DNA from 4 places in the Streptomyces sp. NPDC048612 genome. Region 4 is predicted to be linked to each of the others. Evidence: riboswitches for the same ligand, from Rfam matches in the RefSeq annotation. Region 4 holds a riboswitch; each other region holds the start of a gene.
What was found. A riboswitch is a leader RNA that binds a small molecule or an ion and turns the genes downstream of it on or off. The one in region 4 is predicted to bind cobalamin.
Positions count from the first base shown of each region.

Region 1 (6,985 bases), on a different contig from region 4:
AAGGCGGCGGTGGACTTGCCCTTGCCCTGGCCGGTGTGCACGAACACCAGCGGGCGGTTGCGGCGCTGGCGGGTGGTGAGCCCGTCGTTCGGTACGACGGACGGCTGTCCCTGCGGCATTACGCGGCCTTCCTGTTGCCCTGCACGGTCCGTACGAGCGCGGAGACACTGTCCGCGCGCAGTTCGTCGAGGCTGATCGCGGTGCCCTGCAGCTCACGGGCCAGCTCGCCCGCGAGACCGAGCCGCACCGGGCCCGCCTCACAGTCCACGACCACCGAAGCGGTCCCCTCCGCGGCCAGCAGCCGGGCCGCGCGGCCGGCGCGCACCACCGGCTCCGGACCGCCGGTCGCCCGGCCGTCGGTGACGACCACCAGCAGCGGCCGCCGCGAGGCGTCCCGCATCCGCTCCACCCGCAGCACCTCATGGGCCTTCAACAGGCCCTCCGACAGCGGCGTCCGGCCGCCCGTCGGCAGCTGCTCCAGCCGTGCCGCGCCCGCCTCGACCGAGGACGTCGGGGGCAGCGCCAGCTCGGCGCCGCTGCCGCGGAAGGTGATCAGGCCGATCTTGTCGCGCCGCTGGTACGCGTCCAGCAGCAGCGAGAGCACCGCGCCCTTGACGGCGCTCATCCGCTTCCGCGCGGCCATCGAACCGGACGCGTCCACGACGAACAGGACCAGATTGCCCTCCCGCCCCTCGCGTACCGCCTCGCGCAGATCGTCCCGGCGCACCAGCAGCCCCCGCCCGCTGCGCCCGCGGGCCCGCTGGTGCGGCGCCGCGGCCTGCACCGTCGCCGACAGGTGCAGCTTGCCCAGCGCCCCCTGCGGGCGGCGGGCCCCGGTCGTCCGGCCGTGGGCGGTACGGGCCCGGGAACGGCGGCCGTCCGCGCCCTCCCCCAGGCCCGGCACATCGAGGCGCCGGGTCTTGAACGGCTCGGTGGCCCCGACCGCCGGCCGCTCCCCGGCCGCGGCCCCCTGGGGCGCGCTCCCGGGCTCGGGCTGCTCGGCCTGTCCGGGCTGCTCGGGAGACTGCGGGGTCTCCCGGTCTTGCTGGTGCGGGAGTTCGGCCTCCGGCGGGAGCGGGGACTCCTCCGGCCCGCCGTCCTGCGGCGGCTGCCCGCCGCCGTCCGGACCGCCCCCGCCGGGACCGCCGTCCGGACCGTCCGGCTCCGGGTCGTCGTCGCCGTCCGCGTTCCCGTCCGGGTTCTCGTCCGCGTTGTCGTCCGCGCCGAACTCCTCCAGAGTCCGGTCGAGCTTGTCCTCGTCCAGGCCGGGGGCGTCGAAGGGGTTGCGGCGCCGGCGGTGCGGCAGCGCCAGCAGCGCCGCCTGCCGCACGTCCTCCTCCAGGACGTCCGTCCGGCCCGCCCACGCGGCCAGCGCGGTGGCGGTACGCGCCATCACGATGTCCGCGCGCATCCCGTCCACCTCGAACGCCGCGCAGGTCGCGGCGATCTGCCGGAGCGCCGCATCGCCCAGCACCACCCGCGGCAGCAGCTCCCGGGCCGCGGCGATCCGGGCGCGCAGCGCGTCCTCCTCGGCCGCCCAGCCCGCCGCGAAGCCCGCCGGATCGGCGTCGTAGGCCAGCCGGCGGCGGACCACCGCCACCCGCTCGTCGGGCTCGCGCGAGGCGGCCACCTCGACCGTGAGCCCGAACCGGTCCAGCAACTGCGGCCGCAGCTCGCCCTCTTCGGGGTTCATCGTCCCGACGAGCAGGAAACGGGCCGCGTGCCGCACCGAGACACCCTCGCGCTCCACGTACGAGGCGCCCATCGCCGCCGCGTCCAGCAGCAGGTCCACGAGGTGGTCGTGGAGCAGGTTGACCTCGTCGACGTACAGGATGCCGCGGTGCGCGTCCGCGAGCAGGCCCGGCTCGAAGGCCTTCACGCCCTCCGACAGTGCCCGCTCGATGTCCAGCGCGCCGACCAGCCGGTCCTCGGAGGCGCCGACGGGCAGTTCGACCATCCGCGTCGGGCGCTCCTCGACGGCGGCGGTCTCGTGCGGCCCGTCGGGGCAGCCGGGGTCCGGCGCGGCCGGGGCGCAGGCGAAGCGGCAGCCGTTGACCACGTCCACGGCCGGCATCAGCGCCGACAGCGCCCGCACGGCGGTGCTCTTGGCGGTGCCCTTCTCGCCGCGGACCAGCACGCCGCCCACCGCGGGGCTCACCGCGTTCAGCAGCAGCGCCAGCCGCAGGTCGTCCATCCCGACCACCGCGGTGAAGGGGTACTGCGGGGTCGTCTCGTGAGCGGTTGTCATGCTGTGTCGTCCTCCACGTCGCCGTCGAGCTCCGGATTCGTCGTGTGCGTACCCCTCATGGCGCCCCCGGAGGCACGAACGGCAGTCCCTCCGGCACTCCTTCCTCGATCAGCCGCAGCAGCGCGCCGGTGTCCGCGTGCTCCTCGATCAGGTCGCCCAGCCGGTCCAGCTGCTCCTCGCGCAGCACCCCGAAGCGGGTGTCGGGGGCCGGTACGAACGCCCGGCCCGCGTCCGCCGCGACCCGCCGCAGGAAGGCCCGGCGGAAGCCGTCGCTCTCCAGCGAGCCGTGCCAGTGCGTGCCCCATACGGAGCCGGCCCGGCACCCGTCGAGGCTGCGCCCTTGGTCATCGGAGATGAACGCCTCGTCCCCGCCGCTCACTTCGGCGACGCCGTGGTGGATCTCGTACCCCTCCACCGGCTCGCCCAGCGCCGTACCGACCGGCCGCGCCAGCGTCTTCTCCGCCGCGAACCGCACCCGTACGGGCAGCAGCCCCAGCCCGTCGACCACGCCCGCCTTCGACTCGACCTCGTCCTCGATGCGCTCGCCCAGCATCTGGAAGCCGCCGCAGATGCCCAGCACCGGGCGGCCCTCGGCGGCCCGCCGGGCGACCGCGTCCGCCAGCCCGCGCTCCCGCAGCCAGGCCAGCGCCCGGACCGTGCCCCGGGTCCCCGGCAGCACCACCAGGTCCGCGTCGGCCAGCTCCTCGGCGCGGTCCACGAACCGCACCACCACGCCCGGTTCGGCGGCCAGCGCGTCCACATCCGTGAAGTTCGACATCAGCGGTACGGCACAGACCGCCACCCGCAGCACATCCGCCCCGTGCGGCGGGGCCACCACGCTCTCGCGCACCGCGCCGCGCAGCGACACCCGCAGGCCGTCCTCCTCGTCGATGCCGAGCCCGTGCGCGAACGGCAGCACGCCCAGCGTCCGCCGCCCCGTGAGGCCGCGCAGCATCTCCAGCCCCGGCTCCAGCAGCGTCACATCGCCCCGGAACTTGTTGACCAAATAGCCCGCGACCAGCGCCTGGTCCTCCTCGGACAGCAGCGCGGTGGTGCCGAAGAACGAGGCGAACACCCCGCCGCGGTCGATGTCACCGACCACGACCACCGGGATGCGGGCGGCCCGTGCGATACCCATGTTCACGATGTCGGTACGCCGCAGATTGATCTCGGCGGGGCTGCCGGCACCCTCACAGATCACCGCGTCATGGGTGCGCCGCAGCTCCTGGAGGCAGTCCGTGACCGTGCCGAGCAACTGCTCCTGCCTGCCCGCGTGGTAGCCGCGGGCGCTCAGCTCGCCCACCGGCTTCCCCAGCAGCACCACCTGGCTGCTGCGGTCGCTGCCCGGCTTGAGCAGCACCGGGTTCATCAGCGCGGTCGGCTCCACCCGCGCCGCGGCGGCCTGCATCGCCTGGGCCCGCCCGATCTCCGCGCCCTCGCGGGTGACGAACGAGTTCAGCGACATGTTCTGTGCCTTGAAGGGCGCCACCTTGACGCCCTGCCGGACCAGCCAGCGGCAGATGCCCGCCGTCACCACGCTCTTGCCGGCGTCGGACGTCGTCCCGGCCACCAACAAGCCACCGCCGAGGGCCCCGCCCGAACCACCGCCGACCGCCCCGCCGGCTGCCTTCCACCGCCCGTTCACCGGGTCCTCCTCCCGTTCACCGGGTCCTCCTCCTGAGCTTCGGGTCACTACACCCGCCCACCCCCCGAAGGGGGGTGGGCGGCGGGGAAAAAACGGACGGCCTCATACCGGACCCGCCCCACGCCCACGCCCACGCCCGCGCCCCCCGGCTCCCCGAGCCACCGCCGCCCGCGCAGCGCCGCCCGCCACGCGCGCCGCCACCGTCGTCACCAGCGCCAGCGCGCTCACCCGGCGGGAGAGCCGCACCGCCCGCCCGATGTCGTCCACCGCCACCGGCGGCGCCGCGCCGTTGAGCACCGGACGGTGCTCCACCCGCCCGCCGTACGCCAGCGTGCCGCCCAGCCGTACGCCCAGCGCGCCCGCGAACGACGCCTCCACCGGGCCCGCGTTGGGGCTCGGGTGCGCAGCGCCGTCCGCCCGCCAGGCCCGCAGCGCACCGCGCCGGTCGGGGCCCGCGAGCACGGTCAGCGCGGCGGTCAGGCGGGAGCCGGGCCAGCCGGCGAGATCGTCGAGCCGGGCCGCGGCCCAGCCGAAACGGCGGTAGCGCGCCGACTTGTGGCCCACCATCGCGTCCAGGGTGTTCACCGCCCGGAACGCCACCAGGCCGGGCACCCCGCCCAGCGCGCCCCACACCAGGGCGCCCACCACCGCGTCGGAGGTGTTCTCGGCGACCGACTCCACCACCGCACGGGCCATCTGCGGCCCGTCCAGCACTTGCGGATCGCGCCCGCACAGATGCGGCAGCCGCTCCCGCGCCACGTCCAGGTCACCCGCTGCCAGCGCCCCGCCGACGGCCCGCGCCTCCCGGCCCAGCGAGGTGCCGCCCAGCACGGCCCAGACCGTCGCCGCGGTCAGCGCGACCCCGGCGCCACCACGGAGCGACAGCGAAGAAGCGGAAGCCGAGCCCCGCACGGCGCGCTGCAGCAGCGCGGCAGCGGCGGCGGCACCGCCCGCGCACAGCACGGCGTGCGCCGCCCCGTAGCCGCGGTGGTCGCGCCACAGCCGGCGCTCGACGGCGCCCGCCGCCCGGCCGAACGCGGCCACCGGATGGCCACGCCGCGGATCTGCCGCGATCAGGTCGGTGAGAAAGCCGAGGGCCGCGCCGCACGCGTATCCCGCGTGTTCGCCGCGCACCGGATCAGGCCGTTGCCAGGGCGTGTCCGTGATGTCCCGCCCGGCCTCGAAGGAACCCTGCGGCGGTGGGCAGAGAGGATCTCGACGGGCAGCCGGGCATGGCGGTATGTCCTCACTCAGGGTCCGCGCCCTGGCTCGACGTGACGGCGACAAGAGTCTCCTGGCTCCCGGATCGGCGTGTCCTCCGGCCTTCCAGTCCCGCGTACGTCGATCACGTGTGCGCGGCGGACCGTGGCCCTCGTCGGAGGAACGCTCCCCGGTGACAGTGGCGGGACCGCGCCGGATTCACACCGGACTTCCTCAGCTGTCGCCGAATGGCTCCGGCAGTCCACCACGCACCGCGAATGCCCGTCAACTCACCCTTGACCTGCGACGCTGCCCTGTGGCAGGCGCTGTGGCGCACACCACAGCGCGACGGCGACGTCATCGGCGGCCGCCCGCACGCCCTCTGATCCCGCATCACCGTCCGCTGCGCGCCGGCCGGGGCGGCCCACGGACGAGGCGCCCGGCGGACGACGGCTGCTGCCGCGGTCCGCCGGACGCCTCGTCCGGTCCGTCGTGTCCGGCTGTGTCAGCCGGCGACGATCAGATAGATGCCGTAGGCCACCGCGACCGCGCAGAGCGCGAAGGCGGCCATCGCGCCGGCCCGTGCACCGGTGCCCGGTACGGCGACCGCGGCCGCCGCACCCCCGTGGCCGGTCTTGCGGGACGTACCGGCGATGCCGACGGTGAACAGGCCCACGATCCCGACCGTCACACCGAGGGTGACGCCGAAGACCTGGCCGAGAGCTGCCCAGTCGATGCTCATGGAGTTCCTTACGTGATGACAGCTAGCGGGTGACCGTCGCGGCCTTGGCGCGCGGGGTGGTGGGAGCCTCGGCCGCCGGTGCGTCGGCGGTCTCCGGGGCGTCTGCTCCCGGGGCCTGCTGGCCGGCCGGGGGCGGGGAGACGGTGCGCAGCGCGGCGGTGACCACGCCCGCCGGCTCCGCTGCCGGGGCTTCGTTGACGTTGGTGTGGTCGACCGGCTTGCGCCGGGAGGCGGCCCAGATCGCGCCGCAGATGCCGAGTCCGAGGACCGCCACCGCCGCCACGCCCCAGTCGCCCTGTCCGGCCAGGAACGCGGCACCCGCCGCGACCGCACCGGCGGCCGGCAGCGTCAGGCCCCAGGCGAGGACCATCCGGCCGGCCGTGGACCAGCGCACCACGCCGCCCTTGCGGCCCAGTCCGGAGCCCATCACGGAGCCCGAGCAGACCTGGGTGGTGGAGAGCGCGAAGCCGAGGTGGGAGGAGGCCAGGATGGTGGCCGCGGCGCCGGTCTGGGCGGCGAAGCCCTGCGGCGGCTGGATGTCGGTGATGCCCTTGCCCATCGTGCGGATGATCCGCCAGCCGCCCAGGTAGGTGCCGAGCGCGATGGCGAGACCGGCCGAGGCGATGACCCACAGCGGCGGGTCGGCGTGCGGGGCGACCACCCCGCCGGTGATCAGCGCGAGCGTGATCACACCCATCGTCTTCTGCGCGTCGTTGGTGCCGTGGGCGAGGGAGACCAGGGCGGCGGAGGCGATCTGGCCCGCGCGGTAGCCCTTGGCGGTGTCCGCCTCGTCGCGGTTGCGGGTCAGCCGGTAGGTGAGCCGGGTCGCCGCCATCGCGGCCAGGCCGGCGACGACCGGGGCGGCCACCGCGGGGATCAGGACCTTCATCACGACGGCGTCACCGTGTACGCCGTTCGTGCCGACGGACACCAGGGTCGCGCCGATCAGACCTCCGAAGAGGGCGTGGGAGGAGCTGGAGGGGAGACCGGCGAGCCAGGTCAGCAGGTTCCAGACGATCGCGCCGACCAGGCCGGCGAAGATGACCTCTGGTCTGATGCCGGCGCCTTCGTCGATGATCCCCCCGGAGATGGTCTTGGCCACCTCCACGGACAGGAACGCGCCGACGAGGTTGAGGACTGCCGACATCGC
Region 1 is NZ_JBICVV010000027.1:4,383-11,367, reverse strand. Features, by position in the region: gene cobO (cob(I)yrinic acid a,c-diamide adenosyltransferase) at 1-119, opposite strand, end outside; gene ACGFN2_RS30710 (putative cobaltochelatase) at 119-2,248, opposite strand; gene ACGFN2_RS30705 (cobyric acid synthase) at 2,304-3,893, opposite strand; gene ACGFN2_RS30700 (cobalamin biosynthesis protein) at 3,996-5,027, opposite strand; cobalamin riboswitch at 5,181-5,330, opposite strand; gene ACGFN2_RS30695 (hypothetical protein) at 5,599-5,835, opposite strand; gene ACGFN2_RS30690 (inorganic phosphate transporter) at 5,858-6,985, opposite strand, start outside.
Region 1: it holds a riboswitch for cobalamin, as region 4 does, so the genes downstream of both, ACGFN2_RS30700 (cobalamin biosynthesis protein) here and metE (5-methyltetrahydropteroyltriglutamate--homocysteine S-methyltransferase) in region 4, are expected to answer to the same signal.

Region 2 (6,985 bases), on a different contig from region 4:
CTTCGGGGAGGGTGACCAGGGTGTGCGTACCGGGGACCGGCGAGCCGAGGAAGAAGGCGAACACCAGCCGGATGACGATCACGACCAGTCCGAGCTTCACGAACGCGCCGTACGAGCGGGCCCATGGCGCGTCCGTACGGCGTGCCGCGACGACATACCCGGCGACGCCCACCAGCAGCCCCAGCAGCAGCGGGTTGGTGGTGCGGGACGCGGCGGTGGCCAGACCCAGCGCCCACAGCCACCAGGCGCCGGCGTGCAGCGCGGTGGTGCGGGTCGCCCGCGGGGCGCTCATCCGCGTCGGCGGCGTGCCTGCCACACCGCCGCCGCACCCAGGGCGGCCACGGCCGCGACCCCGCCGAGCAGCCCGGCGGACGGCCCGCCGTCACCGCTCCCGCCGTCTCCGCCGCTCCCGCCGTCCCGGTCCGCCGCCCCCGCCGGCGCGGCCGAGGACCCGGAGCCCTTCGACCCGCTCACCGACTCCGCGCACCCCGCCTTCGGATAGCCGGCGATGGCGCACAGCAGGGCGTTGGCGTCATAGCGCAGCGGCCGGGCGACCGCCGCCAGCGCCTCGCCCGCCGAGGCGTCCTCCGGCACCCGCGCACACTCCGTCCTGGCCTTCGGCGGCCGCTCGCCGCCGGGCGCCTCCGCCGCGGTGCCGAAGTCCAGGACGACGCCGATCCGCTTGCGGCCGTCCTTGGCCGGGGTGCCGTGGCAGATCGCCTCGAAGTCGGCGGCCGCGCGCGGCTTTCCGGCCCCCGCGGAGTCGGCGCCGACGGTGAAGCGGAAGCCCGCGACCGCGCCGTCGGCCGGCCGCAGCGTGGCCGGCCCCTGGGTGGCGTACGCCCAGGAGCCGCCCTTGCCGTCCCAGAACGACCAGTAGCGGTACTCCTGCGCCTGCGCGGGCCCGGCGGCCAGGCCGGTGACCGTACCGGCCAGCAGCAGCGCCGCGGCCATCCTGGTGCCGCGCATCAGAGCTGGTTCTTCTTCCGGCCGCTCAGCAGGAAACCGATGCCGGCACCGATGGCGAGACCGACGCCGATGATCCACCAGATGCCGGAGCCGCCGCCCGAGGAGTCACCGTCCTTGTCGTCCTTCGCCGGTGCGGCGGCCGGCTTGGGGCCGGTGGCGTTGAGCGCGGCCACCAGGTCGGTGCCGCCGAAGGACCGCGGGTCGGTACCGGTGGCGTGCGCGGCCAGCACCAGCTGCGCGTACGCGGCGGGCCCGCTCTGCCCGGCCCAGTCCGCCGCGTTCTTCTCCAGCCACTTCAGCGGCTTCGCGGCGGCGGCACCGTGGCCACCGGCCGCCAGTGCCACCACGGCGTCCGCGGTGTTGCCGACGTCGGGCTGCTTCTCGGCGCCCGGCATCGCGGACAGCAGATGCTGCCCGTTCTTGTCGAGCTGCGCGACGAGATAGGCGGCGCCGCCCTCAGCGGCCTGCGACAGGTCGCCCTTGCCCGTCTTCTTGCCGGCGTCCTTGCAGTCCAGCGGCTTGACCGGGGTGTTCGCCCGGCCGTCGGCGGGCGCGACGACGAAGCCCTTGCCGAGCGCTCCGGTCGCGGCGGCCGCGGTGGCGTCGGCGTTCGGGGCGGCGCCCTTGAGCTGGAAGGTGAACGCGCCGCGCTCGCCCTCCTTCGCGTCGCAGCCCAGCTGGAAGGTGAGCAGCCCGTCGTCAGGGGACTTGCCGCCCTTCTTCGACGTCACGGACCGCGGCTTCTCGCCCGCCGCCGCGAGCGCGCCGATGACCACGGACGTGGAGTTGGCGTCGCTGGCCGAGCCGGGCACCGAGCTCCAGCCGCCGTCGTCGTTCTGCACCGACTTCAGCCAGCCCACGGCCTTGCGCACGGTGTCGCTCTGCCCGCCGAGTGCGGCCAGCGCCTGCACCGCGGCGGCCGTCTGGTTGGTGTCCCGCATGGTCTTGGCGTCACAGGCCTTGCCGGGGTCGGCACGGAAGGCGCTGAACGAGCCGTCGGCGCACTGCTGCTCGACCAGCCAGCGCACGGCGGACCCCGCGGGCCGCAGCCCCACCGTGTCCTGCGCCAGCAGCGCCAGCGACTGCCGCCAGACCCCGTCGTACTGGGGGTCCTTGCTGCCGTACAGGCCGTCCGGCAGCTTCTTCGGGGACGCGGACGGGGCGGCGTCGGCATACGCGGCGGGGGCAGCGGCCGCGCCCAGCACCACCGCGGCGGCCAGCGCCGTGGCGGCGCGGCGCGCCAGGAGGGCGACGGGGTGCGTCAGGGGGGCCTGGTGAGCCATGGAAGCCATGGGGGCCATCGGGTCGGTGCCTCTCGGGTCGGGTCGCGGCGATCTACGCAGCCACGCTCGGCCGGCCGCCCGCGCACCGATCCCTGGGGATCACGGGCGCGGTGGCACCGGGCTCAGCTCCGTATACCTCGACGGTGCCGCGCACCGGGCCGTCCCAGTGGCGGACGTTTCCGGTGGCGGGAGCCTTGGTCGTGCCCCCTCGGGTGCTCCGGCTCGTACGGCTGTCCCTGCCGGTCCAGCCGGCGCGGTACGGACGGGCCGTCCTCACGGTTGCGGGTCAGCGCCGGATTTCCACCGGCTTCCCCCGATCGGGTACGGATGAAGTTGTCCCGCACACCTTAACCGGCACCCGCAGGGCACTCGCTCGCACGTACGAGCCGCACCTGAGGGCGCGAGCCGGGGACCGGAGCGGAGGCCGCCCGGAACGCCACCCCAGACGCCGGGCCGGCCCGCCCGCCCTCACACCGCCCGGTACCGCACCGGACCGCTCCCCGGCACCGGCTCCGCGTGCCCCAGCTTCACCAGCCGGCGCAGATGTGCCTCGGCCTCCGAGACGGCGATGTTGCGGGACCCGTAAGGGATCTGCTCCCAGGGCCGGTTCCACTCCATGGCCACGGCGAGCTCCCAGACGGTGCGCGGTTCCCGGAGCAGGGCCCGCAGCCGGTCCAGCCGCTCCTGGTGGTGGGCGATCAGCGCGCGCACCCGGCCCCCGGCGTCGGTGAAGGCGTGCTGGTGGGCGGGCAGCACCTCGGCGGGGCCGAGCCGGCCGACGCGTTCGAGGGAGTCGAGGTAGTCGCCGAGCGGGTCGGTGCCCTCCGCCGCGTTCGCCGCGCCGTGCGGGCCGGGCGGAGCCCCTGCACTGTCCGGGGCCTCGTACAGGCCGATGTGCGGCGTGATGCCGGGCAGGAGGTGGTCGCCGGAGAACAGTCGGCCGAAACCGGGGGCCCGCGCCGAGGGGTGTGCCTCCTCCAGGTGGAGACACACATGGCCGGGGGTGTGGCCGGGCGTCCAGATGGCGCGCACCCGGCGGCCCGGCAGGTCGAGCAGTTCGCCGGGGTCGATACCGCGGTCCGGCAGCGCGGCCCGCAGTCCGGGCAGCTTCCGCCCGCCCCCGGTGGCGCGCGCCTTCCGCAGGGGTACCAGATGCTCGTCCGGTGCGCCCGCCGCCGTGAGTCTGGCGAGCAGGTAGTCGAGCCACTGGGCCGGTTCGGCCTCGCGGGTGCGGCGGACCACCGCGGTGTCGGCGGCGTGCATCGCGATCCAGGCGCCGGAGGCCTCCCGGACCTTCGCGGACAGCCCGTGGTGGTCGGGGTGATGGTGGGTGATCAGGACGCCGTGCAGGTCGGTGAGGGCGAACCCGCAGGCGGTGACGCCGGCGACGAGGGTGTCCCAGGAGTCCGGATCGTCCCATCCGGTGTCGACGAGCACCGGGCCGCGGTCGGTCTCCAGGAGGTGGACGAGGGTGTGGCCGAGCGGGTTGTCCGGGATGGGGACGGCGATGCTCCACACCCCGCCCTTGTGGTCGGTCACCTGCGCGGTCATCCCGGTCCCCTTCCGGTGCGGCATACACCCGGTACCCGGCCTCACTATAACTAGAACTGGTTTCAGGATGGCTTGAAGTTCCCCGTGCGCTCAGGGGAGTTGAGATGAGCGCGGCCCCGTGGACTCCTCCAACTAGAACTGGTATCAGTTCCTGATGCGGTGCAGCGGGCTGCGCCGCATCCGCACCGAAGCACCGTCAGCAAGCGCGTTCCGAGGCACAGCAGCAACCACAGGGAACCGGCAGGGCACGCCGGACGGGCGGCCCACCCGCGGGAGGCGGCAGCGATGAGCGACCTCGTCGAGCACGGCAAGCTCTACATAGGCGGTGAGTGGGCCGATCCGGCCGGCCGGGACACGATCGAGGTCGTCTCACCCCACACCGAACAGGTCATCGGCCGGGTCCCGCACGCCGCGCGGGCCGATGTCGACCGTGCGGTGACCGCGGCCCGTACGTCCTTCGCGTCCGGGGTGTGGGCGAACGCCCCGCTGGCGGACCGGATCGCGGTGGTGACCCGGATCAAGGACGCCTTCGCGGCCCGCAGCGAGGAGATCGCCAAGGTCATCAGCGCGGAGAACGGCACCCCGTTCACCTCCGGCGTCATGGTGCAGTCGCTGGCCGCGATGCTGGTGTGGGACGCGGCGCTCACGGTGGCCCGCGACTTCCCGTTCGAGGAGCGGCGCAGCGGGGTGCTGGGGCCGCTGCTGGTGCGCCGGGAGCCGGCCGGGGTGGTGGCCGCCGTGGTGCCGTGGAACGTCCCGCAGTTCACCGCCGCCGCCAAGCTCGCGCCCGCGCTGCTGGCCGGCTGCTCGGTGGTGCTGAAGGTGTCACCGGAGACCCCGCTGGACGCCTACCTGCTCGCGGAGATCGCGACCGAGGCGGGGCTGCCGCCGGGTGTGCTGTCGATCCTGCCGGCGGACCGCGAGGTGAGCGAGTACCTGGTCGGGCACCCGGGCGTGGACAAGGTGTCGTTCACCGGCTCGGTGGCGGCCGGTAAGCGGGTCATGGAGGTCGCGGCCCGCAACCTCAGCCGGGTCACGCTGGAACTCGGCGGCAAGTCGGCCGCGGTGATCCTGCCGGACGCGGACCTGGACGCGGCGGTGGCCGGCATCGTGCCGTTCGCCTGGATGATCAACGGTCAGGCCTGTGTGGCCCAGACCCGGATTCTCGCCCCGCGCAGCCACTACGACGAGATCGCCGAGCGGTTCACCGCGGCGGCCTCGGCGCTCACCGTCGGCGACCCGCTCGATCCGGCCACCGAGGTCGGCCCGCTGGTCGCCCGCCGCCAGCAGCAGCGCTCGCTGGACTACATCGCGCTCGGGCAGCGCGAGGGCGCCAAGGTCCTGACCGGCGGCGGCCGTCCCGAGGGGCGGCCCACGGGCTGGTACGTCGAGCCCACCCTCTTCGGCGAGGTCGCCAACTCCATGCGGATCGCCCGGGAGGAGATCTTCGGCCCGGTCATCTGTCTCCTGCCGTACGACGACGAGGCGGAGGCGGTGCGCATCGCCAACGACTCCGACTACGGGCTCTCCGGCTCGGTGTGGACGGCCGACGTCGACCACGGCGTCGAGATCGCCCGGCAGGTGCGCACCGGTACGTACTCGGTGAACACCTTCAGCATCGACATGCTCGGCCCGTTCGGCGGCTACAAGAACTCCGGCATCGGCCGGGAGTTCGGCCCCGAGGGCTTCGGCGAATACCTGGAGCACAAGATGATCCACCTGCCGGCGGGCGCCTGATGGGGGACCGCTGGGAGGTGGTGGTGGACCGGAGCGTCTGCATCGGGTCGGGGATGTGCGCCGCCACGGCCCCGGACGGCTTCCGGCTGGACACGGCCCGCCAGTCGCACCCGGTGGCGCCGGAGACGGACGCCGCCGAGAACGTCCTGGCGGCGGCGGAGGGATGCCCCGTGGAGGCGATCACCCTCACCGCGGCCGGCAGCGGCGAGGCGGTGTTCCCGCCGGAGGAATGAGCGGCGGCACCGCCGGGCGGGGGAGGGCGGCCGGGGTGCGGGGCGGGAGCCCCGGGGGTGGGGCCTTAGGGGGTGGGGAGTGGCGTCCCGTAGGGGGTCGGTGGCCCCCTTGCGGGCCAACTACCCGCGGCAGCGGCGGAGTTAACGCACGACGGCGAAGCCGTCAGCGGAGTCAACGCGCGACGGCGAAGCCATCACCGGGGTCAACGCGCGACGACGAAGCCACCACCCGCGTGCCAGGACAAGGGGGCACCCGGCGCCGGTATCCACTCCCACGCCCGCCGGCGCCCGCCCCCACCCCCGTTACGGCGCCGTCCCGGCTCTCCCGTTACAGCGCCCCTCGGCTCAGCTCTCCCGGTCGGGCGAGGTGAGGTCGATCAGCCGGCAGACGGTCTCGATGTCTATCTTCACCTGGGCGATCGAGGCCCGGCCGGAGAGCCAGGTGATCAGGGCCGAGTGCCAGGTGTGCTCGATGACCCGGACCGCGGAGAGTTGTTCGGGGGTGGCCGAGACGGCGGGGTGCGCCGGCTCCTGCGAAGGGTGGTGGTGAGTGGCTGGCGGGGCCATCGCGTCGAGGATGATCGTGGTGGTCAGCCGGGAGACGGTGTCCACCTCGGGGCTGACGGAGCGGTCCGCGAAGGTCAGCGCGCGCACCATCGCGTCCGCCAGATGCGGTTCGCGCTGCAGTGCGCGGAAGGCCCGCATCAGGGTCTGGGCGACCCGTGCGCCCGGGTCCTGCTCCGACGGGGGGCGCTTGCGCAGCGTTTCGTGCATGTGCTGGAGCTGGTCCTGCATGGTGGCGACCAGCAGATGCACCTTGGAGGGGAAGTAGCGGTAGAGGGTGCCGAGCGCGACGCCCGAGGACTCGGCGACCTCGCGCATCTGCACGGCGTCGAAGCCACCACGGGACGCCAGCTTGGCGCTGGTGTGCAGGATGCGGCGGCGCCGGGCCTCCTGACGCTCGGTCAGGGGAGGACTCGCGGGAAGGGTCGGTCTGGCCGCCTTGGATTCCGTAGTCATATTTCCCATTCCGTGGCATTCCGTCCGCGATGCGGCGAGTGCCGGTGGTGTGCTCGGCACAGCATGGCAGGGGGGCGGGTGGTGGCGCGAATCACCTGGTGCGGCTCTTTTCGCCTCGTTCTCGGCCGGTAGATTCGAAGCTCGGTGAACTGATCAGTAGCCAATCAGTTCTGAAACTTGTTCTAGATTACC
Region 2 is NZ_JBICVV010000006.1:72,126-79,110, reverse strand. Features, by position in the region: gene ACGFN2_RS12030 (CbiQ family ECF transporter T component) at 1-292, opposite strand, end outside; gene ACGFN2_RS12025 (SCO2322 family protein) at 289-969, opposite strand; gene ACGFN2_RS12020 (prenyltransferase/squalene oxidase repeat-containing protein) at 969-2,270, opposite strand; cobalamin riboswitch at 2,442-2,603, opposite strand; gene ACGFN2_RS12015 (MBL fold metallo-hydrolase) at 2,721-3,803, opposite strand; gene ACGFN2_RS12010 (aldehyde dehydrogenase) at 4,089-5,540, shown strand; gene ACGFN2_RS12005 (ferredoxin) at 5,540-5,773, shown strand; gene ACGFN2_RS12000 (TetR family transcriptional regulator) at 6,119-6,793, opposite strand.
Region 2: it holds a riboswitch for cobalamin, as region 4 does, so the genes downstream of both, ACGFN2_RS12020 (prenyltransferase/squalene oxidase repeat-containing protein) here and metE (5-methyltetrahydropteroyltriglutamate--homocysteine S-methyltransferase) in region 4, are expected to answer to the same signal.

Region 3 (6,985 bases), on a different contig from region 4:
GCTGACCCTCGCGGACCTGCCGGAAGCCTTCCGTGAGCGCTTCAGTTTGCCCCGCACCCGCCGTGCGGTCCTGCTGTCCTTCGTCCTGCACCGCGGCATGCGCATGCTGATGAATGCGCTGCCCGAGCACCGCCGCTACCGCACCCCGCTCACGGGCAACTCCTCGGCCTCGCAGGCCCGCACCGCCTCCACCGACCGTCCTTCCCCGCCGGAGGCGAGCCCTGTCCGGATTCCCGCACCACGCCGCCGCAAGGGTGCCGATCCCCGCCCGGTGCGTCTGCGGGCCTTCTTCCGCCAGGTCCTCGACCAGACCGGCGACGGCTGCATCACCTCGGCCGATCTGCAGGCCATGGCACACAACGTGTGCTGGCCGCTCGAACTCACCCCTGAGCGCGAAGCCCGCGTCTATGCCGCCTTCGAGACCTGGTGGCAGCACCTGCGGACCGGCATGGACGCTGACGGCGACGGACAGGTGACCTGCGAGGAGTTCGTCACCGCCATGCTCACCGGGGTCGACGCAGCCGGGCCGGCTTATCTTGAGCAGGGGTTGCATTTCGCGGTGCGGGCGATCTTCCACGCTGCGGACACCGACGGCAGCGGACACCTGTGTGCCGATGAATACCGCACGATCTTCGGCGGCTCCCGGGTCCACCCCGCCGAACTCAACCACGGCTTCCGCCAGCTCGACCACGATGGCGACGGCCGCATCACCGAGCACGAATTCGTCCAGGCCTTCACTGATTACTTCACCGCCCGCAGTGACAGCACGGCCGGCGCTCAACTCCTCGGACGTCCGTAGCGGTCGACGGGGGCGAAGTGCCGGGGCAGCTTGATGGGCCTTGGCGGTTCGGTGGAGATCCTGCAGGGCCTGATGTGCGTGGCGGGGAGGTCCGGGCGGCGGACCGGCGACTGGGTCGGCGTGGGGAACGGCTCCGCCCCGAGTCCCGAGCGCGCGACCGCCCCAGGCGTGCACCTCTCTGGAGGTCCCGCCGCATGCCCTCGGGCGATGACTGCTCTCGGTCAAGCGGGAGTGCCCGTCGCACCCGCCATAGGAGGGCCATGTACCCGGGGTACGCATGTTCGCTTAATCTGGGTGTGCCGGGTGGCCCTGACCAGAGGCCGTACCCGGAAGGCCCCCGGACGCGGCAACGCTCTGCGTCGTGCCGGGGAGCCAGTGCCGCTTCGACACGTATGCAGGGACGGGCCAGCAGATGCAGGTGAGGTATGAGACCAGCCTCGTGCCCTTTGCGGGCCCGCTGGGGCGGGAATCGCGACGTCGGGTGACGGGGGAAGCAGCCCACGGTGAGGGCCCGGCGTGGTGGGCGAGCCGTCGTGGATGAGGTCGCGCTCACCGCTGCCGGTCTCTACGCCATCGTCCTGCTGCGCGCCGGAGGGACCTTTGCCGTCGGCTGGCTCGCCGGGGCCGGTGCCAGGCGTGGCAGGCTCGCGGAGCGGATCTCCACGCCCAAGTTCCAACGGGCCGAGCGGGCGATCCAACGGTGGGGCGCACCGGTGGTGGCCGTCTCCTTCCTGACCGTCGGATTCCAGACCGCTGCCAACTTCCTCGCGGGGAGCATGCACATGCCTCTCTCGCGCTACCTACCGGCACTGTTCGTCGGCGGAGCGGGCTGGGCGCTGGTCTACGCGACGGCCGGGGTCGGCGCGCTGAAGCTGCTTGCAAGGCTGTTTGCCGAGCAGACGGTGCTTGGTGCGGGCGTCGTCGCTGGGCTGCTCCTCGCGATGATCGGCGTGATGGTGTACCGGCGTAGAAGAGCTGCCTCGGTCAAGCGCAACACTGCGGCCGACGAGTCCTGACAAGGCGGGCCGCGTATTGACTGCAAGCCGGCCAAAGCTCTCTGCGTCGACGGCCCGCTCCGGTCATGAGGATGCCGGCCCGGACTGCTCCGTCGCACATACGGCGGGAGCAGGGCGGCCGGGCTCGGGGCTGCGGTCCGGGCTGTCCGCTTCGGGATGATCCGCCTCCTCGCCGGAGTCTCCCGGGTACATGATCTGGACGTCGCGCAGCAGGCCGTCCACCACGTCGTCCAGGTCGAGGCGCTTCTCCACCGAATGCAGGCCGGTCAGCCCGGCGCGGAGGGTGACCCGGGGCGGCGCGAGGAGCTTGCAGCAGTCCTCGTCCGGCAGCACGGAGATCTCCGCGGTGCCGATGGACCGGGCCTCGTCGATGATCTCCTGCTTCTCCCAGCCGACCAGCGGCCGCAGCACCGGCAGGGTTGCCGCCTCGTCTACGGCAGCCATGTTCGCCAGGGTCTGGCTGGCCACCTGCCCCAGGCTGTCACCGGTCACCAGGGCCTCCGCCCGGGTGCGGCCCGCCAGCGCGGAAGCGGCGCGGACCATCAGCCGTCGCTGGGCGACGACCTGGAGTCTGCCGGCCCCCGCGATGGCCAGTTGCTTCTGCGCGTGGCCCAGTGCGATGACGTGCAGCCGTCCATCGGGCTGGTAGCGGTTGAGTTCACGGGCGAGGGCGTACGCCTTGTACAGGGAGGCGGCGTTCGTGTACGGAGCACCGGTGAAGTGGACGAAGTCGCAGTGCAGTCCGCGGCGCATCGCCCGGTAGGCCGCCACGGGCGAGTCGTAGCCGCCGGAGAGCAGTACCAGGGCGCGTCCGCTGGAGCCCACGGGCAGTCCGCTCGGTCCCTGGTGACGGCTCCAGGAGACGTAGCTCTCCTTGTGGTCGATCTCGACCGAGATCAGTACGTCCGGGTTGGAGAGGTTCACCGGCAGGGGCCCCAGGGCTTCCCGGACGCGGGCCCCGAGAAAGCGCTCGAACTGGGAGGAGGTCATCTCGAAGTTTTTGTTCCGCCGCTTGACCCGCACCGCGAAACTGATTCCGGGCCGTTCCGTACGGGCGGCTTCAAGCGCCTCCACAGCCGTCTCGGTGATGTCCGGTACGGTGCTCGGAACGCGCAGGGCAGGCTCCACCGAGTTGAACCCGATCACCCGGCGGGCGCGCTCCACGAGGTCCTCCAAGGGAACCTCGCCGCCGAGTACGGTCACGTTCTGGCCGGACTTTATCCAGGTGGAACCGCCGATACCGCGCAGGGCGCCACGGAGATTGTCGTGCAGCCGCTCGGTGAACCGATGCCGGTTGCGGCCCTTGAGGAACACCTCACCGTGTTTGAGCAGGACACAGGGCCCGCTCGGGCGGGGTGCTCTGGGGGAGGGGATGGCGGGCATGCTCGGTTCGCCGGGCACGAAACTCTCCTTCGCGAGTCGTCGTGAGGGCCGGCGCCGGGCCGCGAACGGGGCGCGGGCCCGCCCGTCCCCGCTCTGCGCAGGGCTGGGTGGAACACACCACTCGCTCAGCGGTCCCGCTACCGGGACGCGTGGAACCGTGCGTGGTGATCGCACCCCGCACGAGCAGTGGCAGGTCTTCGGACTCGTGAGCACGCCCCGGAGGACGGGACACCTACTGGCCGTCGCTTCCCAGGTCACATGCGGGCCCAGTGCTTCAGGACGGCGATCGTTCCCACTCACCGCTGCGAGGCAGTCCCGGACTCCCACCGGGTTCCCCCTTGCGACACCCCGCCTGGCGGGCGGGGCGAACCAGCTGCCGGTCCAGGGTAGACAAGGCGGTGGGCTTGTCGTGAACCAGACCTTGACTGTCCGCTTTGGGCCAGGACAGTCGACTCAAGAGGCTGTCGGTTATGGGGGTGATGGGTCATTCTGAGAGGTTGGTTGGTGCTTCAACTGGTTTCGGGCTCAGCCGCGTCCGACGAGACGCGGCACAGGAGGCCGGCGGGCGAAGCCCCGGGGACCTACCCCAGCCATGCCCCGTCCCGCATCAGTACTCTGCCCCCAAGTTCCGTCTCCCCTCGCCAGGCCAGCACGGTCTCCGGCTCGATGCGCAGATACACGAACGCGGCTTCCTCGGTACGCGGGTCCCACCCGAATTTGTCAGCGAACCCGTCCGCCGCCTCGCCGGGTACACGCTCCGCCGGGAAGCGAATGGCCCGCCCCTTCAGGAGGACGACGTCGAACGTGTCCGGCAAGGCCAGGCGTACCCGCGGATCATCCCGGATGTTGCGCGCGGTCGCGGTGGCCTCACCGGTGCACATCCATACGGCGTGCCCGTCCCACCAGAACCACAGCGGTACCTGGTGCGGGCCACGGTCCGGATGAGCTGTGGACACCCAGATGTCCCGTTCCCTGCCGAGGCGTTCCAGCGTGTTGCGCTTGCGCTCCGACAGCTCGCGACGAGCGGTTCGCGTGGTCTGCATGGGCATCGACCCTAGCCAGTGGCCCCTGGCCCCGCATGGGGCGTAGGGCTTAGTTCCCGAGGCGGAGGCCGTTCAGGCGTCGTGCAGGAATCCGGCAACTCCGTTGTTTATCTGTGCTCTCGTCGTCGTCCCAGGCGAAGGGGCACCCCGAAGCCCACGCGGCGATCTCAGGCGTCTTCCAGAACACGCTGCCCCGGGCTGGGCCAGCGGATGAGCAGGTGGTGCGTCCGATGTGTTCGGAAGCTCAGTGCGCAGGTGCTCGGCGGTCGTGAACGGTGGAGGCGACCGTCAGAGCGGTTCCGGCGAGGATGGGCGCGATCATCGCGGTGAACAGCCAGCCGGATACCTCTGGCTCGGGCGCCGAACGCCACAGGACTGTGCAGCCGATCAGAAGCGACATGCCTACGCAAGCGTTGAGTGCCAGCAGCGCCCGGGCGGTCCAGAGGGCGGAGGCGCGTGTGCGAGGCCGGTTGAGCGACGACCTCACCAGCCCGTTGCCGAAGGGCGCAACGTTGTCCGGGAGTTCGGCACTCGGAGTGGTCCGCAGTGTCAGCTCCGCGCAGGCGGTGAGCAGAACAGTGACGCCGATGTGCACGAAGACGAGTATGAAGGCGCTACCGATGGATCGGTCGGTCCAGGCGTCGACCCCATCGGTGCCGATGTGCTGCGGTATCCGGCTCGGCAGATGCGGATAGCGGACGACGCCCCAAACGGACAGGGCGGTGAGGAGGGCGGCATTGGGGACGAGCCACAGGCGTACGGGAGAGGACAAGACCATGGGGCCGATTGTCCGGCGAACGCGTAAGGGTGGGTAGCCGTTTTACGGTGGTGAGCGGGCGGAGCGCGGCGGCCAGGCAGACGTTGACTGCTGAAAACCACACGGTCGCGATGGTCGGCGACGGCACCAACGACGCTCCCGCACTCGCCCTCGCCGACGTCGGCATCGCCATGGGCGCACACTCCTCCCATGCTGAAACGATCAGCTAGGTCTGGTCGGTTCCAAGGGCGTTGCGGAGGAAGGAAGTTGCCTGGTCGATGGCTCCGCGGGCGGCTTTGGAGTGACTCAGTGAGTTGAGCATCATGAAGTCGTGGACCGTGCCGTCGTAGCGCACCGTGGTCACCGGAACGCCGGCTGCTCGGAGCTTGGCGGCGTACGCCTCGCCCTCATCGCGCAGCACGTCGGCCTCGTCGACGATCAGCAGGGCGGGCGGCAGGCCGGAGAGCTGCTCGGTGGTGGCCTGGTTGGGAGACGCGGTGATCTCCGCGCGTTGGTCCGGGTCGGTCGTGTAGGCGTTCCAGAACCATTCCATCAGCTGGCGGCTCAGGTAGTAGCCGGTGGCGAACTGGTCGTAGGAACCGGTGTCCATGGCCGCGTCGGTGACCGGGTAGTACATCGACTGCTGTACGAACGTGACGTCACCGCGCTCCTTGGCCATGAGGGCGAGTGCGGCGGTCATGTTCCCGCCGACCGACTCCCCGGCCACTGCCATGCGCCGTGCATCCAGCCCCTTGGACGCCCCCTCCCGGGCGATCCACTGCGCGGTGGCGTAGCCCTGCTCGATGGCCACCGGGTAGTGCGCCTCGGGCGACGGCGTGTACTCCACGAAGGCCACTGCCGCACGAGTGCCGACCGCCAACTCGCGCACTAGGCGGTCGTGGGTGCCGGCATTGCCCAGCACCCAGCCACCGCCGTGCATGTACAGCACGACGGGCAGCGTCCCGGTGGCGCCCTGCGGCTTGACGATGCGTACCCCCACATCGCCCACCGATGCCGGAACCGAAACCCACTCCTCGTCGACCGGCAGCTTGTCGACCGGCGCGGCCTGGAGGTCGTCGAGCACCTTGCGCGCTGCGGTCGGTTCCAGCTCGTACAGGAACGGATGTTGTGAGGTTGCGTCGGCGAGTTCCTGTGCCTCGGGCTCAAGAACTATCGAGGCGGTTCGACCAGCCATGGGAATGCTCCCTGGTAAATCCGAGAAACGCATAATAAAGGGCGCGGGGCGCTGGAGAGCGCCGCGCTGCGCTTGGGCTGCGGGGCGGCCGGCAGCGCCTCCGCCCTTGTTCAAGCCCCTGATGGGGGTATTTGTCCATTGTAATTGCCTGCTCTCCGTAGACGCATTCCAAGGGGCCGCCTCGTCCGTTCACCGGCTGGTCCACGGGTTGGGCCCACGAGGCCTACGGCCTTGCCGGACGGCGTGCTCCCGTGGGATGTGGCAGTGGCGGGAGGGAAGGCTCTCGTAGCCAGGCCTCGAAGAGTCCGCTCAGAGGGGTGGCCGTGTGCTGCTGGGCGTGCGTGGTGAAGTCGGTGGTGGTCACGGTGCCGTGGCGGTGGTTTGTGGCCCAGGCCTTGAGCATGCGGAAGAACGGGGCCTCGCCGAGGGCGCAGCGCAGTGCGTGGACCGTCAGGCCGCCTCGTTGGTAGAGGCGGTCGTCGAACATCAGGAGTGCCCCGGGGTCGGCCAGTCGCAGGTTCTGGGGTGCGATGGACAGCAGGCGGTGTGCGGTGGCGGCGTGGTCGGCCGCTGTTCGGCCTCCGGCGTGTTCCGACCACAGCCACTCGGCGTACTTGGCGAAGCCCTCGTTGAGCCAGATGTGCTGCCAGTCGGCGACCGAGACGCTGTTGCCGAACCACTGGTGGGCCAGTTCATGGGCGACCAGGCGTTCCGAGGTGCGGGCTCCGTCGAGGTGGTTGGTGCCGAAGGTGGCGACACCCTGGGCCTCCACCGGGACGTCCAGCTCCTCGT
Region 3 is NZ_JBICVV010000005.1:54,962-61,946, reverse strand. Features, by position in the region: gene ACGFN2_RS10495 (oxygenase MpaB family protein) at 1-799, shown strand, start outside; gene ACGFN2_RS10490 (DedA family protein) at 1,333-1,815, shown strand; gene thiI (tRNA uracil 4-sulfurtransferase ThiI) at 1,879-3,198, opposite strand; cobalamin riboswitch at 3,369-3,587, opposite strand; gene ACGFN2_RS10480 (pyridoxamine 5'-phosphate oxidase family protein) at 3,780-4,241, opposite strand; gene ACGFN2_RS10475 (DUF1648 domain-containing protein) at 4,486-5,019, opposite strand; gene ACGFN2_RS10470 (hypothetical protein) at 5,103-5,228, shown strand; gene ACGFN2_RS10465 (alpha/beta hydrolase) at 5,225-6,193, opposite strand; gene ACGFN2_RS10460 (M1 family metallopeptidase) at 6,417-6,985, opposite strand, start outside.
Region 3: it holds a riboswitch for cobalamin, as region 4 does, so the genes downstream of both, thiI (tRNA uracil 4-sulfurtransferase ThiI) here and metE (5-methyltetrahydropteroyltriglutamate--homocysteine S-methyltransferase) in region 4, are expected to answer to the same signal.

Region 4 (6,985 bases):
TGGGCGGCACAGTGCGCCGAGGTGTGGATCAGGACCTGCCGCGGCCGGTCCCTCCGGTGGGTACAGCTCGGTGGTCTGACCGGCACGCTGGCCGTCTTCGGTGCCTGGTTCGTCTGGTGGGACACCCACGGCTACCTGTACCTGATGGATGTGGACCTCTCCGGACTGTTCACCCGCCTTCAGGACCACTTCCCGTACTCCGGCACCCCCGAGCAGCAACAGGCCTTGCGTGGCATCTCCCCGCTCTTCGCACTCGTGCTCATGATGGAGCCGGCCCTCATGGTCGGCGGAGTGCTGTTGTGGCTGTATCCCCTGGCGTCCTGGATGCGCCGTCCGGTCACTGAGACGCCGGCATGGGTGCGCCGAGCACTGCCGGAGGCAGTCCGGCCACCGGCAGTGCCGTCCGGACCGCCGCCGCTCGGATGGGTGCTGAAGCGCGCCGCGGTCGGTGGTGCGCTGGGGGTCTGCATCGTGGCGGCGACTCGGGTGTGGCTGCATCTTTATCCCGTCTCCTGGGACGAACGGGCAACACCCGCCTGGAACATGTTCGTCTGGCTCTGGCTCGCCGTGGCGTTGTGCGCCGGCGCGGCGGTGACCGCCATCGTGGTCTGTGTCCAGGCGCCCAGGTGCCGGCTGCCGGCGGCCCTCGTCGCGGCAGCCGGCGCGCTGCTGCTGGGGCTGGTCGGTGCCTTCGCCCTGGGCGCCACCGAGGGCTGCGCCCCGCAGCTGTCGGTCATGGAGTCCGCATGTGGCTGGCGGCCCGCCACGGCGTGGGCGCAGATGCGCTTTGTGGGGTCGTTCTCGCTGGCCGTGGGCTTCTTTGCGGTGACGATCGTCGCCCCGGCCGGGATCGTGGTCCGGGCAGCGCTCCGTGGACGTGGCAGCGAGCAGGCGGTCAGGCCCCGCTCGCCGGTATCGCACACGGACGTACCCGCATCCCGGCCCACGCGCAACGGCCCGGTCCTGGCCCTGGTGGCGGGCTGCGGGGCATGGGGCGTCCTGGCCGTGGCGCTCGCACGGGCATGGCTCCATGCCCGGCAACCAGCCGACCGGCACTCCTCATCCCGGCTGTGGTTCCAGTGGTTTCAGGACTCCCAGCTCTCGATCGCCTGCGCGCTGGTCCTCGCCGTGGCCACAGCCGCAGCGGTGGCATACGTCATCGTGGGGCGGCGCGGGCACCCCGTGCGCAACCGTGCGCTGATCACCATGAGCGCCGCGGGAGTCACCTCGCTGACCGGGCTCGTGACAGCGTTCGCCCTCACCGGCGCGGACGGCTGCGTACCGCCACTCGGCGTCCTGGCCGAAACCTGCGGCTGGCGGCCCGAGAAGAGCTGGCAGATCCTCCACGTCCTCGTCGTACCGAGCCTCATCGCCCTCGGCATCTGTGCGGTGAGCGCGCTCACCGTGGTGGCCGCCGCCTGGCACTGGAGGCGAGGAGGTGAGCCAGGGACATCCGCGCCCCACCGGCCGCCTGCGACGACGAACCGCATCTGGTGGCGACGCGCCTACCTGGCCCTGACCTGTGCGTTCGCACTCACCCTGTGCTCCGGCTGGTGGCAGCAGACGGCGCGCTCGAACGAGATGCTGTCGGCCGCTTTCCCCCGCTCACACGAGCCGGACCCCGGGCCGCCCTCCGGCGAGAAGGGTTCCCGCATGACGACTCGACAGCGCCTGGTCATCTGGCAGCTGAGCGGAGGCCTGGCCATGCAACGGGACTTCGCGGGAGACGTCAACGCCACGGGCTCCGCGCTGGCAAAGGCCGGTCAGGGAACGGGAGGGCTCGACCCGGCGCTCTTCCGCCCCTTGTGCGACCGCTGGATCGCCCACGGCCGCCGGGCCCTCGCCGTCGCGCCCGTCCCGGAACCGACCGCCCGGAAGCACTGGCGCAGGGCCGCCACACTCGCCGTGCAGGGCGGCTCACAGTGCCGCCAGGCGCTGGAGAAGGATGACGTCGATCTGTTCGGACGCGGCATCCTCGCCCTGCGCACGGCCCGGTACGAACTGGACGAAGTCCGATGGCGCTTCCGGCACTTCGGGGCCCCCGATCCGAACAGCCGGTCCGGCGGCGGGGTGGCGGATTAGGAGCCGTATTTCACCTCGCCGTACGGGCATCGGGCCCTCAGACCTCCCGCCCCGCCACCGGATACGGCACGAACCGGCTCCACCGAGGAGGAGCAGTTCCACTAGGACCTGTCGTCAAACTCCCGCCTGCCCCGCGGCCCGGCGCGCAGGTGCCGGCCGCCCCGTTTCCAGGTGAGGGCCGAACGGGTCGCCCTGGCGAGGGAGTTGCCGGCCTTCACTCCCCGGTGTCTCATGTCACATTCCGGTATGTGGTCAGAGGTGTCCGATACGGGGGCGGCGTTCTACGCTGGCCGGGCAACAGGTTCGCCCCGTCCGCCAGACGGGCCGCGTCGTAAGAGGGAACCCGGTGGGAATCCGGGACTGCCCCGCAGCGGTGAGTGGGAACGAACGCCGTCATACGCACTGGATCACGCGTCCGGGAAGCGACGGCCAGTAGGTGCCCGCCGGAGGTCTCCGGCAGGCGCGCCCGCGAGTCCGAAGACCTGCCCGTTGCCCGTGTGCGCCCCCGCGTGCACGGACATCCCGGTGACCTCGAGGGCAGGTCGGCGTTCTCACCAGGCGGTCCCGTGCGTGGCAGACGCACCGTGCTTCCGCCGGGTGTCCGTCACCCCTTCGCGTACCTCGTTCCGTCCCCGGGACCATGACACGTATTCGCGAAGGAGAATTCCGTGACAGCGAAGCCCGCAGCCGCGGCAGCACGGGCCACCGTGTACGGCTACCCCCGCCAGGGACAGCACCGCGAACTGAAGAAGGCCGTCGAGGGCTACTGGAAGGGCACGGTCGGCGCCGACGCGCTCCAGGAGACCGCCCGCACCCTCCGCCGTTCCCACTGGCAGCAGCTGGCCGGCGCCGGCCTCCACGAAGTGCCCACCGGTGACTTCTCGTACTACGACCATGTGCTGGACACCAGCGTCATGGTCGGTGCGGTCCCGGACCGCCACCGCGCCGCCGTCGCGGCCGACGCCCTCGACGGCTACTTCGCGATGGCGCGCGGCACCCAGGACGTGGCGCCGCTGGAGATGACCAAGTGGTTCGACACCAACTACCACTACCTGGTGCCCGAGCTGGGGCCGGACACCGTCTTCACCGCCGACTCCGGCAAGCAGGTCGCCGAGCTCGGGGAGGCCCTCGCCCTCGGTCTCACCGCCCGGCCGGTGCTCGTCGGACCGGTCACCTACCTCCTGTTGTCGAAGCCCGCCCCCGGCGTGGCCGCCGACTTCGAGCCGCTGACGCTCCTGGACCGGCTGCTGCCGGTCTACGCAGAGGTGCTCGCCGATCTGCGCGCCGCCGGAGCCGGGTGGGTGCAGCTCGACGAGCCCGCCCTCGTCCAGGACCGCAGCCCGGCCGAACTCAACGCCGCCGCGCGCGCCTACCGCGATCTGGGCGCCCTCACCGACCGCCCGCAGCTCCTGGTCGCCTCGTACTTCGACCGGCTCGGCGACGCGCTGCCCGTCCTGGCCAAGGCCCCGGTGGAGGGTCTGGCGCTCGACTTCACCGACGCGGCAGCGGCCAACCTCGACGCGCTGGCGGCGGTCGGCGGGCTGCCCGGCAAGCGCCTGGTGGCGGGCGTGGTCAACGGCCGCAACATCTGGATCAACGACCTGGAGAAGTCGCTGGCCACCCTCGGCACCCTGCTCGGCCTGGCCGAACGGGTCGATGTGGCCGCTTCCTGCTCGCTGCTGCACGTGCCGCTGGACGCCGCCGCCGAGCGCGACATCGACCCGCAGATCGTGCGCTGGCTGGCCTTCGCCAAGCAGAAGACCGCGGAGCTGGTGACCCTGGCCCGGGGCCTGACGCGGGGCACCGGCGCCATCGCCGCCGAACTCGCCGCGAACCGCGCCGACCTGGCCTCCCGGGCCGGCTCCGCCCTCACCCATGACCCGGCCGTCCGTGCGCGGGCCGCCGCCGTCACCGACGCCGACGGCCGCCGTGCGCAGCCGTACGCCGAGCGCGCCACGGCCCAGCGTGCGCACCTCGGCCTGCCGCTGCTGCCGACCACCACCATCGGCTCCTTCCCGCAGACCGCCGAACTGCGCGCCGCCCGCGCCGACCTGCGGGCCGGACGCCTGGACACCGCGGGCTACGAGGAGCGCATCAAGGCCGAGATCCGTGAGGTCCTCGCCTTCCAGGAGGAGGCCGGTCTGGACGTCCTGGTGCACGGTGAGCCCGAGCGCAACGACATGGTCCAGTACTTCGCCGAGCAGCTCACCGGCTACCTCGCCACCCGGCACGGCTGGGTGCAGTCCTACGGCACCCGCTACGTCCGCCCGCCGGTCCTGGCGGGTGACATCTCCCGGCCCGAGCCGATGACGGTGCGCTGGACCTCCTTCGCCCAGTCGCAGACCGGGCGCCCCGTCAAGGGCATGCTCACCGGGCCGGTCACCATGCTCGCCTGGTCCTTCGTCCGCGACGACCAGCCGCTCGGGGACACCGCCCGCCAGGTGGCGCTCGCCCTGCGCGACGAGGTCAACGCCCTGGAGGCGGCGGGCACTTCGGTCATCCAGGTCGACGAGCCCGCGCTGCGCGAGACGCTGCCGCTGCGGGCCACCGGCCACGCCGCGTACCTGGCCTGGGCCACCGAGGCGTTCCGCCTCTCCACCGGCGGGGTGCAGGACCGCACCCAGATCCACACGCACATGTGCTACGCGGAGTTCGGCGACATCGTGCAGGCCATCGACGACCTGGACGCGGACGTCATCAGCCTGGAGGCCGCCCGCTCCCATATGCAGGTCGCCGGGGAGCTGGCCGAGCACGGCTATCCGCGCGAGGCCGGGCCCGGTGTCTACGACATCCACTCCCCTCGTGTCCCGGACGCCGAGGAGGCGGCGGCCCTCCTGCGCAAGGGACTTGCGGCCCTTCCCGCCGAGCGGCTCTGGGTCAATCCGGACTGCGGTCTGAAGACCCGCGGCTGGCCCGAGACCCGCGCCTCGCTGGTGAATCTGGTCACTGCCGCCCGCACCGTGCGCGCGGAGCTGTCCGGCTCCTGACCCGTCACGGCCGGGAGGGGAGCGAGCGCGCCCGCCCTCCCGGCCGTCACGGCTCGTCGCACCGTTTGACCGGCCCCGCTAATCGTTTGTCATGGCAGCACCCGCTCTTACAAGCTGGCAGCTCATGTGCGCACGGACGTGCGCGAAGAGCACCGGGAGGGACGCGGAGTGAGCCGACGGATGGGTAAACCGGCAGAGGGCGATACCGGGTCCGCGAGCACACCGGACGGCCGCGCGCTCGCCGCGGCGTCCGTCACCGTGGTGCTGTGGGCCTCGTCGTTCATCGCGATCCGCAGCTCCGCCGCGCACTTCGGGCCGGGTGCCCTCGCCCTGGGCCGCCTGGTGGTGGCGTCCGTCGTACTGGGCGCGGTCCTGCTGGTGCGGCGCGGTGGTTTTCCGCCCCGGGAGGCCTGGCCCGGCATCATCGCCTCGGGGGTCCTGTGGTTCGGCGCGTACATGGTCGCGTTGAACTGGGGTGAGCAGCTCGTCGACGCCGGAACGGCCTCCCTGGTCGTCAATGTCGGGCCGATCCTGATGGCGCTGCTCGGCGGATGGCTGCTGAAGGAGGGTTTCCCGCCCCGGCTGATGGCGGGCATGACGGTGTCGTTCGCGGGTGCCGTGGTGGTCGGGCTGTCCATGTCAGGCGGCGGGCAGTCGTCGCTGCTCGGCGTGGTGCTGTGTCTGTTCGCGGCGCTGGCGTACGCGGTGGGTGTGGTGTTGCAGAAGCCGACGCTGAAGCACGCCACCCCGATGCAGGTGACGACGTTCGGCGCGCTCGCCGGCGCCGTCGCCTGCCTGCCGTTCGCCGGTCAGCTGGTGTCGCAGGTGAGCCGGGCGCCGCTGCCGGCGACGCTGCAGATGGTGTACCTGGGGGTGTTCCCGACGGCCCTGGCGTTCACCACCTGGGCCTATGCGGTGTCCCGTACGACCGTCGGGAAGATGGGCACCACGACCTACGCGGTGCCGGTGCTCGTGGTCGTCATGTCGTGGCTGTTCCTCGGCGAGGTGCCCGGCTGGCTGACGCTCCTGGGGGGCCTGCTCTGTCTGTCCGGGGTGGCGGTGTCGCGGATGCGGGGGACGGCACGGGCCCAGGCCCCGGCGGGCGGGCCCGGGAGCGGGACGGAGGCACGGCCCGAGGTGTCTGCGTCCGGGAACACCCGGACCTGAGTCCCGTCGCCGTCCGCCCCTCCGGACGTCAGACGGCCATCGCTTCCTGAATCCAGCGGTTCACCCGGTACGGCAGCCACCACAGCAGGGGGCCGGTGCGGCCGACCAGGCGCTCCGTCAGGAAGTCGGTGGCGATGGCCTTCGGCACGGTCCGCAGGGGTGCCCCGTAGGAGAGCTGGGTGATCGCTTCCCGGTACTCGGGTTCCTCGGCGGTGAAGCGGCGGAGTTCGCCCCAGCGGCGGTCGCGGATCTGGACGAAGCCGGGGCCCTGGCGCCAGAGGCACTTGCAGAGGTAGTGCCCGTCGCGCCACTGGGCGAGCGCGGCCACGGGGTCGGCGGGGCCGGTGAGGGTGCGGGGCGGCTGGAGGTGGCTGAGGTCGCGCCAGCCGTCGTCGGGTTCCGGGGGGAGCCGCAGCTGCCACTGCACCAGGATGGCGCGGGCCGTGAGATCGCGGATCAGGCAGAGCCGCCGGACGGCGTGCGCGGCGTCGGCGGGGTCGTCGACCGCGGTCAGGTCGACCGTGCCGGTGAACTCCACCCGGCGGGCCCCGAGTTCCCACAGCATGGTGGCCTGTTCGTCCGGCGGGCCGGTGAGGTCGACGGCGCCCAGGCTCATGCCGGGGAGGGCGCAGGCGTCCTCGTCGTAGTCCCGCCAGGCGCGGAGGGTCAGTGTTCGGGGGGCGGGGGTGGCAGTGCTGGTCATGGCGTTCTCCTGCGGCGCGTGGAGGTGCTGCGGCGGGCCGGTCGGG
Region 4 is NZ_JBICVV010000001.1:571,629-578,613, reverse strand. Features, by position in the region: gene ACGFN2_RS02405 (M48 family metallopeptidase) at 1-2,082, shown strand, start outside; cobalamin riboswitch at 2,365-2,587, shown strand; gene metE (5-methyltetrahydropteroyltriglutamate--homocysteine S-methyltransferase) at 2,751-5,069, shown strand; gene ACGFN2_RS02395 (DMT family transporter) at 5,250-6,236, shown strand; gene ACGFN2_RS02390 (DUF5825 family protein) at 6,265-6,939, opposite strand.